Linked DNA regions of Hoeflea algicola. The protein of the gene in region 1 interacts with the protein of each later gene in a pairwise test. Links are inferred from orthologs where the notes say so. Each region holds a gene or a part of one and is shown on either strand. Other genes may lie near its edges.

Region 1 (7,884 bases):
GCCGATCATTCTCTAAGGTATATCTAGCCTACCGGGGTGCTGCACGTTTGAGTTTCGATGGACGTTACTTTCGGACACTCGGCGAGGAGCGTGATTGGCAGAACCCTGTATATACCATTCGGACCATGCCCGAAAATGCGCGGAAAATGGATGGCACCCGCGCCTTCAGTTCCTGGACTGGCGGTATGCTCGGTGTCGTGAACGCACAGATGAAGGATCATCAACAAATGCACCGGATCTGGTATTTTGACGATATTCACTAAATAACCAAAGCCGCGTGCCGGTGTCAGAGCGTTTCGCCTTTGGTAATACGCCTCGGGCCTTCCTTCAGCGCCAATCTCGCCGCCGCCATTCAGCCACCTTGGTCAACTCAAAAATCTCCCCGTAGCGGGCTGCGGCCGGGATGTCGCGACGCCTCAGCGCGCTGCGTTAAGCGCGTCCTCGGCCGAAAGATAGGGACCCCAATTGGTCGGATCGTCGGACTCGTAAATCAGCGTGACGGGAACCTTGGCAATATAGCCGCCGTCTTCAACGATCCGCGTCACCTGTTCAGACCTTGCGTCGGATGGTGAACTGCTCATCCCACTTCTCATTGTCAGGCCGTCGGTCGGCGAGGTCATTCATTGTTACTCCGCCGCCTCCACCCGTTTTCCCGGCCTCCGTTCGAGCAGGTCCTTGAGGAAGCCGCCGGTGTAGCTGCGCTTGACCTTGACGATGTCTTCGGGTGTGCCTTCGGCGACGATCTCGCCGCCGCCGTCGCCGCCTTCGGGGCCGAGATCAATCACCCAGTCGGCGGTCTTGATGACTTCGAGATTGTGTTCGATGACCACCACCGAATTGCCCTGATCGACCAATTCGTGGAGCACCTCCAATAGCTTGGCGACATCGTGGAAATGCAGCCCGGTGGTCGGTTCGTCGAGAATGTAGAGCGTGCGCCCGGTCGAACGTTTCGACAGTTCCTTGGCGAGCTTGACGCGCTGGGCTTCGCCGCCCGAGAGCGTGGTCGCCTGCTGACCCACCTTGATATAGCCGAGACCCACGCCCTGCAGCGCCTGCAGCTTGTCACGCACGGCGGGGACGGCGGCAAAGAACTCAACGCCTTCCTCGACCGTCATGTCGAGCACGTCGGCGATCGATTTCTGCTTGAAGGTGACGTCAAGCGTTTCGCGGTTGTAGCGCTTGCCGTGGCAGACATCGCAGGTGACGTAGACATCGGGTAAAAAGTGCATCTCGATCTTGATGACGCCATCGCCCTGGCAGGCTTCGCAGCGGCCGCCCTTGACGTTGAACGAGAAGCGGCCGGGTTGGTAGCCGCGCGCCTTGGATTCCGGCAGGCCCGCAAACCAGTCGCGGATCGGCGTGAAGGCGCCGGTATAGGTGGCCGGGTTGGAACGCGGCGTGCGGCCAATCGGCGACTGGTCGATGTCGATCACCTTGTCGATGTGCTCGAAACCGTCGATGCGGTCGTGCTCGGCAGGATTTTCGCGCGCGCCCATCACCCGCCGTGCCGCCGCCTTGTAGAGCGTCTCGATCAGGAAGGTCGACTTGCCGCCGCCCGATACGCCGGTCACCGCCGTAAAAAGGCCAAGCGGAATCGACGCGGTGACATTCTTGAGGTTGTTGCCGCGCGCACCGATGACCTTGAGTTCTTTATTCTTCTTGGCCTTGCGGCGCTCGGCCGGCACCGCCACTTCCCATTCACCGGAGAGGTATTTGCCGGTGATCGAGCGTGGATTGGCCATGATGTCGCCGGGCGTGCCCTGGGCGATGATCTCGCCGCCATGAATGCCGGCATGCGGGCCAATGTCGACCACATAATCGGCAGTCAGGATCGCGTCCTCGTCATGTTCGACGACGATCACCGTATTGCCGATATCACGCAGATGCTTGAGCGTTTCGAGAAGCCGGGCATTGTCGCGCTGGTGCAGGCCGATCGAGGGCTCGTCGAGCACATAGAGCACGCCGGTAAGCCCGGAGCCGATCTGCGAGGCAAGCCGGATACGCTGGCTTTCGCCGCCTGACAGCGAGCCTGAATTGCGCGACAGCGTCAGGTAATCGAGCCCGACATCGTTGAGGAATTTCAGACGGTCGCGGATTTCCTTGAGAATCCGGACAGCAATCTCGTTCTGCTTGTCGTTGAGACGGGCGGGCAGATCCGAAAACCACTCACCGGCGTTGCGGATCGACAGTTCGGTGACTTCGCCAATGTGGCGGCCATCGATCTTGACCGCGCGAGCCTCAGGCTTCAACCGGTAGCCGTCGCAGGCCGGGCAGGGGGCATTGGACATGTAGCGCTCGATTTCCTCGCGCGCCCAGGCGCTGTCGGTTTCCTTCCAGCGCCGCTCGAGATTGGGAATGATGCCCTCGAAATTCTTCGACGTGGTGTAGGAGCGCAGGCCGTCATCATATTTGAAGGCGATCTTGTCGCTGGTGCCGCGCAGAATGGCCTTCTGGCCTTCCGCCGGCAGATCGGCCCAGCGATCACCCAGCTTGAAGCCGAAATGCTTGCCCAGTGCTTCCAGCGTCTGGGTGTAATAAGGTGAACTCGACTTGGCCCAGGGCGCCACCGCGCCGCCGCGCAGGGTCAGGTGCGGCTCGGGGATGATCAGTGCCTCGTCGATTTTCTTCTGCGAGCCAAGCCCGTCGCAGGTCGGGCAGGCGCCATGCGGGTTGTTGAAGGAAAACAGCCGTGGCTCGATCTCGGAAATGGTGAAGCCGGAGACCGGGCAGGCGAATTTCTCCGAAAACAGCATTCGCTCATGGGTTTCATTCTTGGACTTGTTGGCCGAGCCGCCTCCCGAGGTCTCGCTGTCGGGCAGCGGCTTGTCGGCGAATTCGGCAATCGCCAGACCGTCGGCCAGCCGCAAACAGGTTTCCAGGCTGTCGGCCAACCGTGCCGAGATGTCGGGTCGCACGACGATGCGGTCGACGACAATGTCGATGTCGTGCTTGTATTTCTTGTCGAGCGTCGGGGCGTCGGCGATTTCGTAGTACTGGCCGTCGATCTTGACCCGCTGAAAGCCCTTTTTCATGTACTCGGCAAGTTCCTTGCGGTATTCACCCTTGCGGCCGCGCACCACCGGCGCCAGCACGTACAGCCGCGTGCCTTCTTCCAGCGTCAGCACGCGGTCAACCATCTGGCTGATGGTCTGGCTTTCGATCGGCAGGCCGGTGGCCGGCGAATAGGGCACGCCGACGCGCGCAAACAACAGCCGCATGTAATCGTAGATTTCGGTCACGGTGCCGACGGTGGAGCGCGGGTTGCGGCTGGTGGTCTTCTGCTCGATGGAGATTGCCGGCGACAGCCCGTCGATCTGATCGACATCGGGTTTCTGCATCATCTCGAGAAACTGCCGCGCGTAAGCCGACAGGCTCTCGACATAGCGGCGCTGGCCCTCGGCATAGATGGTGTCGAACGCCAGCGAGGATTTGCCCGACCCCGACAGCCCGGTCATCACGATCAGGCTGTTGCGCGGCAGATCGAGATCGACATTCTTGAGATTGTGCTCGCGGGCTCCGCGAATGGTAATGGATTTCAGTTCCGTCATGACGCCGCCGATTTGCCGTGGAGCGTCCTGTGCGTTCGCCTGAACGCCCGCGGTTCGCTCGCATATTCAAAAAGCCTCAACGGTCCGATTTCCCCATCCGAGGTCGCAATCGAATCCCGCAAAAACACTGCCCCTCATGAACACCAGACTTGCATTATGGTTCCGGGGGCAGACCAGACCCATACATAAGCACCTCATCCGCAATGTCGAGATGCCGCGCTTGCGGTTGCACTGTCCGAGGCGAATCTCTTGACAGAAACTGACATAATCATTAGAACAAATAAAGAACAAAAAAGGCCTGTGGATTGTGCTGGCCGGCAGGACGGGGGAATAGGCGATCCTGTAAGGTGCCCTTGATTTGGACGGGGCGGCGCAGAGCCGCCTGAAGTGTTGGAAGGTGAAACATCATGGCGGGCAGCGTCAACAAGGTCATACTCATTGGCAATCTGGGTGCCGATCCGGAGATCCGGCGCACCCAGGACGGTCGTCCGATCGCCAATCTGTCGATCGCCACCTCGGAGAGCTGGCGCGACAAGAATACCGGCGAACGGCGCGAAAAGACCGAATGGCACCGGGTTGTCATTTTCAACGAAGGTCTGTGCAAGATTGCCGAAAGCTATCTCAAGAAGGGCTCGAAAGTCTATCTTGAAGGCCAGTTGCAGACCCGCAAATGGACCGACCAGTCGGGTCAGGACAAATACTCCACGGAAGTGGTGCTGCAGGGCTTTAACGGCAACCTGACGATGCTCGACGGCCGCAATGAAGGCGGCGGTGGCGGCGGGAGCCGTAGTGGCGGCGGCGGCGATTATGGTGGTGATTTCGGCGGCGGCGCTCCCTCGGGTGGTGGCGGTCGCGGTGGATCGGGTGGCGGCGGTGGTTCCGGAGGCGGATTTGGCGGCGGCGCCGGTGGTGGTGGCGGATCCCGCGATCTCGACGACGACATTCCGTTCTGACCAACAGCTTGACTGTAAGGTCGCTTTGTCAGTCCGGTTTTGGTTCGGGCGCTCCGCTCATGCGGCGCGCGCCGAGCTGAACAGTGGGGAGGACAATGACCATGGCAGAAGAACAGACAACATCGCAACAAGCGCCCGTGTCACGGTGGCGGATCATTCTGGCGGCGGTGCTTGATTTCTTCACCGCGTTTTTTGTCATTGGTTATCTGGTCGGCACCGTCACCGGTGAAACAAGCGGTGCGGGGTTCCAATTGAACGGGATGTCGGCGCTGGTGGCGTTTGCCCTGGTCGTGGCCTATTTCTGGCTCTGTGGAAAATATCTCGGCGGAACCATCTGGCAGCGAATCCTCAAGGCACGCTGATGCCCATCCGCTGATTTTGCAGGCAGGTCAGCCCTGCGGGGATACGGGAGACAGATTTGCGCCAGTCCATTACCCATGTTGCCCTCGTGGTGCGCGATTATGACGAAGCCATTGGCTTTTACTGCGGTGTGCTTGGCTTCGATCTCCTCGAAGACACTTATCAGCCCGAGCAGGACAAGCGCTGGGTGGTGGTGCGGCCCAAGGGCGGGCAGGGCGCCTCGATCGCGCTGGCGCGGGCGTCCAGGCCGGAGCAGGAACCGTTTGTCGGCAACCAGACCGGTGGGCGTGTGTTCATGTTTCTCAACACCGATGATTTTGCCAGGGATTTCGCCCGGCTGAATGCCGCCGGTGTCGAATTCGTGCGCGAGCCGCAGATCCATGATTACGGCACGGTGGCGGTTTTCCGCGATATCTACGGCAATCTGTGGGACCTGCTGCAACTCGCCGAAGGCCATCCCGCGGCTGTTTGAGCCCCGCTCTGATGACAATGTGGGCGCCGTTGCACTCAAAATTGATTGGCATTGGCGCTGGCGAGCAGCCAAATATAGCTGCATGACAGCTTCAGCACACAAAACCCTTCACCGGTCCCTTCATCGTTTACCGCGCCTTGTGGTCCTCTCCCTGTTTGCCGCCGCAGCAGCGCTTGCCTTCTCTATTGCCGCGGGGGCCGCCGAGGCTGATGTGGTCGCGGCCAAGTTCAAACGTGCTTCTGACGGCACCTACCGGTTCGATGTCAGCGTTCGGCACGCCGATGACGGTTGGGAGCATTATGCCGACAAATGGCAGGTGCGTGGCCCTGATGGCGAGGTCTACGGCGAAAGGGTGCTTGCACATCCGCATGACACCGAGCAGCCGTTTACCCGCAGCCAGTCCGGCATTGTCATTCCTGACGGTGTCGATGCCGTCACCATCCGCGCCCATGACATTCGGCACGGCTGGAGCGGCAAGGAACTGACAGTCGATCTCGCCGAATAACCTGCCGGAAGCCGGGTAGGCCCCGTATCGGGGTTCAACCGGTCGTCAGATCAACGGTGATGCGGTCGCCTGCGGCAAGTGATTCTGCCCGGCGGATAGCAGCCTTGACCGGCAGGAAGTAGCAGCCAGATTTTGTGTCGGGAAACAGCGATGTGGCCCATTCGGAGTTGCCGATGCAGACACGCACCCGAACCGAGCCAAAGCTGTTGGTCTTGCCCGCGTAAAAGCGGATCTGGTGCGAGATTTCAAGTGGAACAGTGACAAAGTTCCAGGGTGCCTTGGCGGTATCAACCCGCCAGAGCTCGGCCTCGAAGCGGTTCGATTGTTCAGGTTCCACCAGCCGCTCCGTCAGACCGTCAGGAATGCCTGCTTGATGCCGTCGACCACGAACTGCACCGACAGCGCCGCCAGCACAACACCAAGAAGCCGGGTGAGGATGGTGCGGCCGGTATCGCCCAGGAACCGGTCCAGCCGCTCGGCGATGACGAGAAAGGCAAACAGCACCAGCGAAGCGGCGATGATGACGCCGATCAGTCCGGCGCGCTCAACCGGCGCATAGAACGACCCCGCCAGCAGGATCACCGCCGAGATCGCCCCGGGCCCGGCAATCAGCGGGATCGCCAGCGGAAACACCGCGACATTGGAGATGTGGTCCTTGGTGATGGCTCGCTCGGCACTCTTTTCCTGGCGTTCGTGGCGCTTTTCAAAGATCATCTCGAAGGCGATCCAGAACAACAGGATGCCGCCGGCGATACGGAAGGCGCCGAGTGAAATGCCGAGCACACCGAGGATACTGGCGCCGGCAATGGCGAACACCATGAGGATACCGGCGCCGGTGATGGTGCCGCGCAACGCCACCTGCAACCGCTGGCTTCTGGTCATGCCGGTTGTCAGGCCGAGAAAGATTGCTGCCAGTCCCGGCGGATCGAACATGACGATGATGGTGACAAAGGCATTTATGATCAGATCGGCATTCATGCGACATCCCCCTGCGCACCTTGAAAACCGGTGCTTTCAACCGGCTTACGACACCACGGCGGCAACCGAAACCCCCGATCTTGACGACAGCAGTGGAGAATGTTGCGAGAAAGCCCGAATTCGGGCGTGATAATTGGCGACGCGGTTGGGTTTCGGCTATAAGGCGCTAATGATTCCATTCAATGTTCGTGGACCGCTTTGACAGACCAGAAAACACCCGCCGGACCGATTACGCCAGGCATTCAACCGGTTTCGATTATCGATGAGATGCAGCGCTCCTATCTCGATTACGCCATGAGCGTGATCGTCAGCCGGGCGCTGCCGGACGTGCGCGACGGGCTCAAGCCCGTGCACCGCCGAATTCTGCACGCCATGCACGAGGGCGGCTATCACTGGAACCGCAAATACGTGAAGTCGTCGCGTATCGTCGGTGACGTGATGGGTAAATATCACCCGCATGGCGACCAGTCGATTTATGACGCGATGGTGCGGATGGCGCAGCATTGGTCGATGAGCGCGATGCTGATTGACGGGCAGGGCAATTTCGGCTCGATCGACGGCGACCCGCCGGCAGCCATGCGGTACACCGAATCGCGGTTGGCCAAGCTCGCCCACGAGATGCTCGAGGACATCGACAAGGATACGGTCGATTTCCAGGAAACCTATGATCTCGTCGGGCCGCGAGCCCAAGGTCTTGCCGGCGCGGTTTCCGACGCTGTTGGTCAATGGCGCGGGCGGCATCGCCGTCGGCATGGCCACCAACATTCCGCCGCACAATCTGGTCGAGGTGGTCAATGGCGCCGTCGCGATCATGGAAAATCCGGCGATTGATCTTATCGAGCTGATGCAGATCATCCCCGGGCCGGATTTTCCGACGTCAGGCATCATTTTGGGCCAGGCCGGCATCCGCCAGGCGTTCGAGACCGGCCGTGGATCAGTGATGATGCGCGGCAAGGTTCATGTCGAGCCGATGCGCAACGACCGTGAAGCCATCATCATCACCGAGGTTCCCTACCAGGTGAACAAGGCGACGATGATCGAGAAGATGGCCGAACTGGTGCGCGACAA
Region 2 (6,672 bases), 2.1 Mb from region 1 along the record:
GCGTGGCAATGTTCGATTTTCTCACCCGGCACCGGCCCGACATGATGATCTTTGCCAATCGCGACGCGGTGCGGGTCAGCCCGCGATTTGATGAAATCATCATCCCGGTGGAATGGCGCGATGATTTCAAGAGCCGTGACAAAACCCGCGAGACCTTGCAACTGACCAACCGCGCGGTTCAGGACGGCAAGGCCACGGTGCTATTTCCATCGGGCCGAATTGCGTTCTGGAACGAAGGGAAACTCACCGAACGTCCGTGGAAGGTATCGGCGGTGACGCTGGCGCGACGGCATTCGCTGCCGGTGGTTCCTGTGCACGTCTCGGCGCGCAATTCCGGGCTGTTCTACTGGCTGTCAAAGCACTCGACAGAGCTGCGCGACATGACTGTGTTTCACGAGCTTCTGAACAAGAAGAACCATACATTCCGGTTTACCGTCGGCGAGCCGATCATGCCGGAAGCGCTTGACGGCGACCCCAATGAAGCGGTGCGGGCGCTCGAATATCACACCGTGCACGGGCTTGCCAAAGACCCGAACCGGGCGTTTGAGGCGGCTCCGAGCGACTGGAGCCAGGCCGCCTGAAAAGCGGCCCGGCATGGCTCATGCGGGTGTCGGTGTCGTCTGCTCAGACAATCTTCTGGCCGGTCTTTTTCCAATCAGCGAGAAAATTCTCAAGACCCTTGTCGGTGAGCGGGTGCTTGACCAGAGCCTTGATGGTGGAGGCAGGAATAGTGGCCACATCGGCGCCGATCAGGGCTGCTTCGCGCACATGGTTGACGGTGCGGATCGAGGCGGCGAGAATTTCGGTGTCGAAGCCATAATTGTCGTAGATCTGGCGGATTTCGCGGATCAGATCCATGCCGTCCATGGCCATGTCGTCAAGCCGGCCGATAAAGGGCGAAATGAAGCTGGCCCCGGCCTTGGCGGCGAGCAGTGCCTGGTTGGCGGAGAAGCACAGCGTCACATTGGTCTGGTGTCCATCGGAAACCAGCGCCCGGCAAGCCTTGAGGCCATCGAGCGTCAGCGGCAGCTTGATGCAGATGTTGTCGGCGATCTTGGCCAGCACCGCCGCCTCTTTCATCATCGCGTCATACTCGGTGGCGGTGACCTCGGCTGAGACCGGGCCGTCGACAATCGCACAGATTTCCTTGGTAACTTCCTGGATGTCGCGGCCGGACTTCATGATCAGCGACGGATTGGTGGTCACCCCATCGATCAGGCCCAGATCATTGAGTTCCTGAATCTCGTTGACGTCGGCGGTATCGACAAAGAATTTCATTTTCTTACTCCAAAGCTTCAGCGGCGGGTTCGTGCCGGCGCTTCAATGATATATCTGGGTTTCCTTTAGCCCAATGTGGGGGCAAGGTCACGCTACATGGACAAAGATTCGCGACAAATTGATGGTGGGCTGTTTCCGCGTAAAGTGGTTCCGGTGCTGCTGCCGATGCCTGCCGAGCGGGCCTATTCCTATGCGCTGCCTGAAGGCGTTGACGCTGTGCCAGGTCAGATCGTGCAGGTGCCGCTGGGCCCGCGGCTGGTTGCCGGGCTGGTATGGGACGGCCCCGCCGACGTGATCAATCCCGACAAGCTGCGCGAAATCGTCCAGGTGTTCGACTGTCCGCCGATCGTCGAGCCAATGCGGCGGTTCATCGACTGGGTTTCGGCCTATACGCTGTCGCCGCCCGGGCTGGTGGCGCGGATGGCGCTGAGGGCGCCGGCGGCGTTTGATCCCGAGCCGATGATCAATGCGCTGCGGCTGACCGGTGAACAGCCGGAGCGGCTGACGGCGGCCCGCGAGCGGGTGCTGGCACAGGCCGGTGACGGGCTGGCCTGGAGCAAGAGCGGCTTGGCACACGCCGCCGGGGTGTCGCCCGGGGTGATCGACGGGCTTGCCGCGCAGGGCGTGTTCGAGGCGGTCAAGCTGCCGCCGCCACCCGTGGTGGCAGCGCCCGATCCGGATTTCAGCCCGGCCGAACTGGAAATCGACCAAATTGCAGCGGCCGATGCGCTGCGCGCCACGGTGGCCAAGGGCGGATTTGCGGTGACGCTTCTTGATGGCGTTACCGGGTCGGGCAAGACCGAAGTCTATTTCGAGGCAATCGCCGAAGCGATAAGGCAGGGCCGGCAGGTGTTGATCCTGCTGCCGGAGATCGCGTTGACCAGCGCATTCCTCGACCGGTTTCACGACCGGTTCGGGGCGCGGCCGGCGGAATGGCATTCGGAACTGGCGCCCAGAACACGCGAAAAGGTCTGGCGGCAGACCGCCGAGGGTCGGGTCAATGTGGTGGCCGGCGCACGCTCGGCGCTGTTCCTGCCGTTTTCCGATCTCGGCCTGATCATTGTCGATGAGGAGCACGACCCGGCCTACAAGCAGGAGGATAGGGTGTTCTACAATGCCCGTGACATGGCGGTGGTCAGGGCGCGGCTCGCCGATATTCCGGTAGTGCTGGCCTCGGCGACGCCGTCAATCGAATCCCGCGTCAACGCCGCCCAGGGGCGCTACCATCACCTGGTGCTGTCGGGCCGCTACGCCGATGCCGGGCTGCCTGATCTCAAGCTGGTGGATCTAAGGCGGCATGCGCCGGCGCGCGGCGGCTTCCTGTCGCCGGTGCTGCTCAAGGCGATGGCCGAGACGTTGGAGCGTGGCGAGCAATCGCTGCTGTTTCTCAATCGGCGCGGCTATGCACCGCTGACCTTGTGCCGAGTGTGCGGGCACCGGTTCGAGTGTCCGCAATGCTCGTCCTGGCTGGTCGAGCACCGGTTCCGGGCGCAACTGCAATGCCACCATTGCGGCCACAACGAGCCGACGCCGCAGGCCTGTCCGTCATGTGGAACGCTGGACCATCTGGTTGCCTGCGGCCCGGGAATCGAACGGATCGCCGAGGAAGCCGACAAGCATTTTCCCAAGGCGCGCACCATCGTGCTGTCATCCGACATGACGGGTGGTACACGGCGGCTCAGGATCGAGCTCGAAGCAATTGCCAAGGGTGAGGCCGATATCGTCATCGGCACACAGCTGGTGGCCAAGGGCCACAATTTTCCGCTGATGACGCTGGTTGGCGTGGTCGACGCCGATCTGGGGCTATCAAACGGCGACCCGCGGGCGGCTGAACGCACCTATCAGCTGCTCTCCCAGGTGACCGGCCGGGCGGGGCGGTCGGGGCGCAAGAGCCACGGCCTGATTCAGACGTTTCAACCGCAGCATCCGGTTATGCAGGCCCTGGCGTCGGGCGATCCGGAGGCGTTCTACGAACGCGAGACCGAGGAACGGCGGCTGGCGGTGCTGCCGCCATTCGGGCGGCTCGCCTCGGTGATCATTTCGGCGGCGACACGGCCTGAGGCAGAGAGCCATGCGCGGGCCTTGCGCGGCTGTGCGCCATCATCCTCGGGAATCATGGTGCTCGGCCCGGCGGAAGCGCCGTTGGCGCTGATTCGCGGCCGCTACCGGTTCAGGCTGCTGGTGCATGGTGCGCGCGGCAACGACATGCAGGCATTCCTGAAACAGATGCTGGCCAAGGGCCCGAAGCCGCGCGGCTCGGTGCAGGTTCAGGTCGATATCGATCCGCAGAGCTTTCTGTAAAGTAGAGCCACGTGGAGCGAGAAGGATGGACTATTTGTTACGGGGGCTTTCAGATGTTCTCTACAGATCTTCTTCTGGTGAAATAGGCGGGCTGCGAGCTTTCACAGCGCACGGCACCAACGGCGCGTAAGCGGACAAAGTATCAATTCGCTGCGCCAGCGCCATTGGCTGCTGTTATCGAAGGGCCGAGCCTGCAGAGCAGATTGATATGGATCAACGCGCATATGCGGAAAAGCGCATATTAACGCGTCATGCAGGAGATACTCAACGCCCTTTGCGATTCAACCCGCCGCGCCGCACTCGCCATCGTTTGGGATGGCGGTGAGCATTGCGTTTGCGAATTGATGGACCGGCTTGATGCAAGCCAGAGCCGCATGTCGCGACACATGAAGGTGTTGCGTGAAGTTGGTCTCGTCGTCGATCGGCGTGATGCGCAATGGGTCCGTTTTCGGCGAAGCCCGGATATTGCGCCAGAAATCACGACGATGATCTCCGCCGTTTTGAACGCCGAAAAACTCTTCGAACAGGAAATCGCATGACGACGGCAATCCATGAAATTGGTCCGAAACGCGAAACGTCAGACTGGGTCTGGTATGCGGGTATTTTTGGTGCTGCTGTCATTGGCTGGCTGGCATACGGTCAGTTGATCCCCTTCTCCGAATGGGTCACCGCCCTGTTCCCCGTTGCCCGCGACAGCCACAGCGGCGAGGCGATCGCATTCTTCGCCTATGATGTGCCAAAGGTGCTTTTGCTACTGACGGGTATCGTCTTTGTGACGGGCGTGCTGCGCAGCTGGTTCAGCCCCGAGAAGACCCGTGCAATGCTTGCGGGCAAACGAGAGATACTGGGCTATCCGCTGGCGGCTTTACTGGGGGTGCTGACGCCGTTTTGTTCGTGCTCGTCTGTGCCGCTTTTCATCGGCTTTGTTTCGGCTGGCGTCCCTCTGGGCGTGACGTTTTCGTTCCTGATCGCAGGTCCGATGGTCGGCCCTGTCGGACTTGGGCTGCTTTATGGCCTGGTCGGGTGGCAAATTGCCACGATCTATCTTGTGTTCGGCTTCTCGATTGCCACGGTCGCAGGCTACGTGATGGGGAAGATGAGGCTGGAACGCTACCTGCAGGATTGGGTGCGCGAACTGAACGCTGGCCCGGTTGGCGACCTGCCCGAGGTAAAGTTCATATTTATCGACAGGTTGAAAATCGGCGTCGAGCAAGTCCGCGAGATTGTCGGCAAGGTCTGGATCTGGGTGTTGGTCGGTATCGGTATCGGCGCATTGATCCACGGCTATGTGCCCGAAGCGATGATGCTGAAGATCATGGGGGGTGAGGCGTGGTGGTCGGTGCCCGCAGCGGTGGTTGTCGGCGTGCCGATGTACACCAATGCTGCAGGCGTCATTCCCATCGTGGAGGCATTGCTGGGCAAGGGCGCGGCTCTTGGTACGACGCTCGCCTTCATGATGTCGGTGATCGCGCTGTCGCTGCCGGAAATGATCATTCTCAAACAGGTGCTGACGTTGCGGTTGATCGCGATCTTTATCGCTGTTGTTTCGGCGGGCATCCTCGCCACCGGCTACCTCTTCAACTTGCTATTGTAACCGGGTTCATGATTTCGCACCCTGAAAGGACATCCCATGAAATCTGTCAAAGTTTACGGCCCTGGCTGCAAGCGCTGCGAGACCACCGAAAAGATGGTGCGCGACGCGGCTGCGAAACTGGGTATTGATGTCACCATCGAAAAGGTAGCTGACGCCAAATCCATTGCAATGGCGGGTGTCATGTCGACACCGGCGCTTGCGGTTGATGGCAAGCTCGTCCATGCGGGTGGGCTTCCCGACGCGGCCAAGCTGGAGCAATGGCTGGCGGCCTGAGTTTCCTGACGTCGCCTTTGTGGAGCGAAAGACATGCTTGAATACAACGTAACTGCCCGCCGAATCGACGACCACGGATCAGAAGCCTATGCCAAGGACGCACGGATCGTTCTGGACACAGATGTGGCGGGCCGCGATGACGCGTTCAATCCGGCAGAAATGCTGCTGGCGAGCCTCGCGGCTTGCATGCTGAAGGGGGCCGAACGGGTGGCGCCCCTGCTTGAGTTCGATCTGCGCGCCATCGACATCAAACTGCATGGTGTCCGGCAGGACAGCCCGCCCAAAATGGTCCGTATCGACTATGAAATCGTGGTCGACACGGACGAGACCGACGAGAGGTTGGACCTGTTGCATCGGAATCTCCGCAAATACGGCACCATTTCCAACACGCTGAGCGAAGCAATCGAGCTTGTCGGGACCATTCGGCGAACGGCCTGACACAAGCCTCTAGGACGTCAAAGCCTGTTATTCGGTACCGAAAGATGTCCTGCTTCGATACTCGGAAATGTCGTTCGAGTAACCGGCAGCAAAGCTGAAGGCGGGCTCCAGGCAGACGAGTGCTAGGTTCGGCCCTGGGTCGGGAGCGTCGGCCCAGGGGTCTGCGCTGCTCCTCTCAACGGTCATCTGACCACCTCGGTTAGCTTGTAAAACCGGAGCCAGCTTACCTTGCGCCCTCATGCGTGTCGCTCCCGGATGCCCCATCTCACCCGTGCCCAGATCCGTTCGTGGACGATGAAGAAGGCCAGTCCGCTTGTCGCTGTCGAGAAGGCGAAAGACAGGGCGGTGATCACCGAGCCGGTGTAAAACCAGGCCAACGCGCCGCTGACAGCAAGGCCGAGGATCTGCCAGGTGATGGCTTTGACGATGGTTCTGATTTTTGAGTCCATGGTGGGCCTCCGATTTCTGGGTTCGGATTGGTTTCGGGTTCTGGCGAGTCCGATACTAGGCCAAGCAGCGTACTGCCGGAATTTGGTGTTTTCGCTCCGTAAAATCTCATTTGTTGATTAATATCACCAATGATGCAAAAAATAGGCGATGCACAAGAATGAGCGCGCAGAACTGTTTCGTAACCGGCTGGCTGCCCGCCTGGCCCTGACTGCAATGAGCCGCAGCGCGTTGGCGCGGGAGGCCGGGGTCGATCGCTCGACCATTGCGCAATTGCTGGCCAACGACGAGGTGCGGCTGCCAAATGCGCATCTGGCGGCCGAATGCGCGCAGGCGCTGGG

The links.
Region 2: the proteins of OEG84_RS04370 (region 1) and OEG84_RS14475 interact in binary tests that used the Escherichia coli proteins (3 or more experiments, as listed by UniProt). The link is inferred for Hoeflea algicola from one-to-one orthologs.

The regions. Positions count from the first base shown.
Region 1 is NZ_JAOVZR010000001.1:865,826-873,709, reverse strand. What follows is about bases 2,995-5,728. They hold OEG84_RS04370 (single-stranded DNA-binding protein), read left to right. Parts: upstream 2,995-3,955; coding sequence 3,956-4,501; downstream 4,502-5,728. Other genes in these bases: OEG84_RS04355 (hypothetical protein), read left to right, coding at 5,416-5,728; OEG84_RS04360 (VOC family protein), read left to right, coding at 4,920-5,333; OEG84_RS04365 (hypothetical protein), read left to right, coding at 4,603-4,863; uvrA (excinuclease ABC subunit UvrA), read right to left, coding at 2,995-3,548. Outside these bases: OEG84_RS04385 (hypothetical protein), read left to right, coding at 1-263; OEG84_RS04380 (hypothetical protein), read right to left, coding at 417-581; more of uvrA, read right to left, coding at 627-2,994; more of OEG84_RS04355, read left to right, coding at 5,729-5,838; OEG84_RS04350 (DUF1905 domain-containing protein), read right to left, coding at 5,873-6,175; OEG84_RS04345 (MarC family protein), read right to left, coding at 6,187-6,816. UniProt on the Escherichia coli protein: Plays an important role in DNA replication, recombination and repair. Binds to ssDNA and to an array of partner proteins to recruit them to their sites of action during DNA metabolism. Acts as a sliding platform that migrates on DNA via reptation.
Region 2 is NZ_JAOVZR010000001.1:2,953,524-2,960,195, reverse strand. What follows is about bases 1,060-3,976. They hold OEG84_RS14475 (primosomal protein N'), read left to right. Parts: upstream 1,060-1,374; coding sequence 1,375-3,579; downstream 3,580-3,976. Other genes in these bases: OEG84_RS14470 (ArsR/SmtB family transcription factor), read left to right, coding at 3,831-3,976; fsa (fructose-6-phosphate aldolase), read right to left, coding at 1,060-1,278. In the rest of the region: OEG84_RS14485 (1-acyl-sn-glycerol-3-phosphate acyltransferase), read left to right, coding at 1-581; more of fsa, read right to left, coding at 625-1,059; more of OEG84_RS14470, read left to right, coding at 3,977-4,118; OEG84_RS14465 (permease), read left to right, coding at 4,115-5,173; OEG84_RS14460 (thioredoxin family protein), read left to right, coding at 5,210-5,446; OEG84_RS14455 (OsmC family protein), read left to right, coding at 5,480-5,884; OEG84_RS14450 (DUF2061 domain-containing protein), read right to left, coding at 6,121-6,333; OEG84_RS14445 (helix-turn-helix transcriptional regulator), read left to right, coding at 6,482-6,672.